DNA from 2 places in the Arthrobacter sp. SlRoot2-15 genome. Region 1 is predicted to be linked to the other one. Evidence: riboswitches for the same ligand, from Rfam matches in the RefSeq annotation. Region 1 holds a riboswitch; the other holds the start of a gene.
The links. Region 1 has a riboswitch for cyclic di-AMP ahead of AC6I9V_RS05915 (aggregation-promoting factor C-terminal-like domain-containing protein). Riboswitches for the same ligand answer to the same signal wherever they lie in the genome.

Region 1 (2,190 bases):
ATCCGGGGCATCGCTTTCCGCCGGGGCCCGGGTGGCGGCTTCTTAGTACCAGTTGTTCGCGTAGTGGAAGTTCAGGGCGCCGCACGGCGAGCCGTAGCGGTCCTGCACGTACTTCAGGCCCCAGTTGATCTGGGTCCGGTAGTTGGTGCGGTAGTCCGCGCCGGCGCTTGCCATCTTCTCGGCAGGCAGGGACTGGACCACGCCGTAGGCGCCGCTGCTGGGGTTCGTGGCGGTGGTCTTCCAGTCGGACTCCTTGGTCCACAGCTTCTGCAGGCACTGCATTTCGCTGGCGGCCCAGCCGTGGGCGGGCAGCTGCGCGGCGGCATAGGCCTGCGCGCCGGCGGGATCGTCGATGGCGACCGGCTGCACCGGGGCCGCGGCGGGAGCGGGAGCGGCCGGCGCGGCCGGCGCGGGCGGGGCCGGGGGCGCCGGGGCCTCGGCCGGCTTGACCTCGGAGGCCTTGGCGTCCACGGTGCCGGTGGAGGGGGAGGCCGGGGAGTTGCTGCCGACCTGTTCGAACTCCAGCTTCTGCAACGACGCGTCCTTGGACGCGGCCTCCGTGTGGGCCGAGGTGTTGGAAGCCTGGCCCGCGGCGCCTGCGCCCAGCAGGACCGCGAGGGCGGTGGCTACCACGGCGGCGCGCTTGCCCTTGGTGCCGGGGCCGAAGCCAATCCGGGACAGGGCCGTGCGCTTGGCCGGCTCGGCGCGGTGGCGCGCGACGTCGGCTTCAGCTGTCTGTTTAGCGCCTTCTGGGCGCATGGGTACCTTGAATTCAGTCATGTTTGCCTCTCAACGCCTACGGAGTTAGCTGTCGGGTTCGGATGCAAAAATCCGGCCGCACGGAATCTCAACGTGGCGGCTTAACCCCAAGGGTGCATGGATGGAGAATGCCCGGGAACTCTGGGTCCCCCGCCTCTGCCTAATCCATCGGAATCCGGGAAGCGGCAGAGTTTGGCGTCAAACCGGATATGCGGCCAGGTCGATGGCCGCACTCTAGAACGGTACCGGACTTTCCCGCGAAAGTCACATTTAGGTAACGGCGGCCACGGCTGGCGGCGTGGTTGCTCGCTCCTACTATCCCGCCGCAGATGGCGCGGGGAGGCGGACGGTGAACTGCGTGCGGCCGGGCCGGGACGTGACAGCGACGGTGCCGCCGTGGGCTTCGACAATGGCCTGCACAATGGACAGCCCCAGGCCGCTGGTGCCCTCCGCCGTCGCGGCCGGAACAGGGGAGGTCAAGGGGGCGGCGGCTCCGCCGCGCACCCTCGCCGGGGCCGGTTCCGGCGCCGGAACTGCGACGACGGGTGCCGCGGCCGTGACAGGGTTCCGGCGGGACGCGTCGGCCCGGGCAAAGCGGCGGAACACCCGGTCCACGAATTCGGGGGCAATTCCGGTGCCGTTGTCCGTCACCGTGACGATCGCGCTGCCGTCGTCGGCGCACTTCACCCCCGTGGTCACGGTGGTGCCGGGTTCGGTGTGCTTGCGCGCGTTGGAGAGCAGGTTCGCCAGCACCTGGTGCAGCTGGGCGGCGTCACCCCGCACCACTACGGGCTCCTCGGCGAGCTCCAGCTGCCAGAGGCGGTCCGGGGCCATGACCTTCTCGTCGCTGACCGTCTCGATCGCGAGCTGCGAGAGGTCCACGTCGCTGAACTTCAGCGGCTGGCCCTCGTCGAGGCGGGCAAGCAGGAGCAGGTCTTCCACAAGGGTGGTCATCCGTTCCGACTGGCTCTGCACGCGGGCGAGGGATTTCTGGCCGTCCGGGGTGAAGTGCTCGGTCATACGCATCAGCTCCGTGTAGCCGCGGATGGCCGTCAGCGGGGTCCGCAGCTCGTGGGACGCGTCGGCAACGAACTGCCGCACCTTCATCTCGCTCTGCTGCCGCGCCTCCAGCGCGCTGGAAACGTTGTCCAGCATCTGGTTCAGGGCATAGCCCACGCTGCCCACCTCCGTGCCGGGATTGGCGGCCGCCTCCGGCACCCGCACCGCCAGGGCAACCTCGCCGGCGTCGAGCGGGAGGCGGGAGACCTTGGTGGCCACCTCGGACAGGTGCTCCAGCGGTTTCATGGTCCGCCGGATCAGCGCCGTTCCGGCCAGCCCGATCACCACCAGCCCGCCGGCGGAGACCAGGACCATCGTCCAGACCAGTGAAGCCAGCGTGTTCTGTTTGTCCTTCAGGGGCAGGCCGGTAAC
Region 2 (2,190 bases), 170 kb from region 1:
GTAGCCTCTCCCAATGCCTACGAGGTGAGCTGTCGGATTCGGATGGGAGTCACCCGGCCGCGCCGCTTCCTGGGAAGCTTTGCGACTTAACCCCAAGGTCTTCTTGCGAAGACCAAAATTGGTTCCCCCGCCCCTGCCAGACGATGTCATGCGAACGGACCTTGAGCGGTGGCAGAGTTAGGCAATCCACTCAAGAGCGCCAACTTCGGAGAAGTTGGCGTGCTTCATACGGTACAGCAGTTGGGACTCAATGTCACATTCAGATCACGGCGTGTCACAGAAATGCGAGTGGTCCCTCGGCTCGGCTTAGAGCCAGCCCAGCGGATCAACGACTTCCCCGTTGACCATCACCTCGAAGTGGAGGTGGCAGCCGGTGGAGGCGCCGGTGGTGCCGCTCATCGCCACCACGTCGCCGCGGGAAACCTGCTGGCCCACGCGGACAGTGGAGGACGACAAGTGGTTGTACGTGGTCTCCAGGCCATTGCCATGGTCGATCACGACGCGGTTGCCGCCCCCGTAGGGGTGCCAGCCGGTAAAGGTTACGGTGCCGCTGGCCGCGGCATGCACGGCGGTGCCGCACTGGGCGGCGTAGTCCTGCCCGCGGTGGAATTCCCCGACGGCGCCCGTGATGGGACTGATCCGATAGCCGAAGGGCGAGGCGGTGACCATCGTGTCCAGCGGGTGGCCGAGGCTGCCGGCCGAGGCCGCCCGGGTGATCGTGCTGGCGGACTGGGCGCTGAGCAGCTGCTTCAGCTTGCCGTCCGGGTCGCCCTTGGTGGTGACGGCTGTGCGGTTGAAGTCAATCTGGGCAGCGGAGGCCTTGACTTCGGGCTGCGCCGCGGCGGAAACCGAGCCGGTCTTGGCGGAGTCCGTGGAGTCGGTGGCCATCACTGGGCCGGTGGCCGGGACTGTGAAGGTGAGGACCAGGCCGGTGGCCGCCAGGGCGATGCCGGCTTTCTGCCCGACGCCGCTGACAGCGGCAAAGTCGGTTATCTGACGGAACGCACTGCGCCGGCCGCGGCGTTCGTCGCGGTGCGCGTCACGCGGGCGCCCGGCGGTTACGACGGCGGCCGGGCGCGGCTCCGGAGCGGGACCGGTCGCACGACGGCGGCCCCTGACGGTCTCGGTGGTCAACTACGGTTCCTCTCTGGATAGCCTGCGAAGTTAGCTGTCGGATTCGGGTCAGAGAGATCAAAGACCCGGTCCGCCGGTGCAAGCATCCAGACACAGGGGCATCCAAGGGAGGCCTCATGGAGATTGCTTGCCGCTAGCGGACTTCACCCCAAGGCTGTTGGATCAACAGCCGGTAGTGGTTCCCCCGCCTCTGCCAGAAGGTGACTCGCCTACTGATCCGCTGGCAGAGCTCGGCTTCGGATCAGATAACGCTTTAGTATCAGTGCCAGTTCATAACTATAGGCGATTAAGACAGGCAGTAATAATTTCGTTATCTCCCCTGTGCACAACTTGGCCCCCACGCCCAGGACGGCGGTTCGGACAAGTTACCCGAGCGTAACGAAGACGTGGGCCGCGACCTCGGGAGGCAGTTCAAGGGCGCCCTCGATATCGGGGACCCGGACCGAGATGTACTCCCCCACGCGTTCCAGCGAGACCCGGGCGCCGGGCCGGATTCCGCCCTCGTCGAGCTGCACCAGCAGCTCCGGTTCCACCTGGATGGGCTCGGCGAGGCGGCTCACGGTGATCCGGGAGTCAGCGCCGTAGCCGGCCATGGCATCGAGCAGGTTCACGACCCCGCCCGCGGCCTCCGACGGCGGGAGACCGCCCAGGTCCGCGAGCCCGGGAATCGGATTTCCGTACGGGGACACGGTGGGGTGGTCCAGCATTTCGAAGATGCGCCGTTCAACCCGTTCGCTCATCACATGCTCCCAGCGGCACGCTTCCTCGTGGACGTAGGCCCAATCGAGTCCGATCACGTCGGCCAGGAGCCGCTCGGCCAGCCGGTGCTTGCGCATCACCTCGATGGCGCGCTTGCGCCCCGCGTCGGTCAGCTCAAGGTGCCGGTCGCCGGAGACAACCACCAGGCCGTCGCGTTCCATCCGGCCGACGGTCTGGGACACGGTGGGACCGGAGTGGCGGAGCCGTTCGGCGATGCGGGCGCGGAGGGCGACGATGTTTTCTTCTTCAAGTTCCAGGATGGTCCGGAGATACATCTCGGTGGTATCGATCAGATCC

Region 2: it holds a riboswitch for cyclic di-AMP, as region 1 does, so the genes downstream of both, AC6I9V_RS05130 (M23 family metallopeptidase) here and AC6I9V_RS05915 (aggregation-promoting factor C-terminal-like domain-containing protein) in region 1, are expected to answer to the same signal.

What each region holds. Positions count from the first base shown of each region.
Region 1 is NZ_AP046058.1:1,312,575-1,314,764, reverse strand. Features, by position in the region: gene AC6I9V_RS05915 (aggregation-promoting factor C-terminal-like domain-containing protein) at 43-780, opposite strand; cyclic di-AMP (ydaO/yuaA leader) riboswitch at 779-967, opposite strand; gene AC6I9V_RS05910 (sensor histidine kinase) at 1,075-2,190, opposite strand, start outside.
Region 2 is NZ_AP046058.1:1,142,538-1,144,727, forward strand. Features, by position in the region: cyclic di-AMP (ydaO/yuaA leader) riboswitch at 1-159, opposite strand; gene AC6I9V_RS05130 (M23 family metallopeptidase) at 307-1,134, opposite strand; cyclic di-AMP (ydaO/yuaA leader) riboswitch at 1,139-1,350, opposite strand; gene AC6I9V_RS05135 (iron-dependent transcriptional repressor DtxR) at 1,500-2,190, opposite strand, start outside.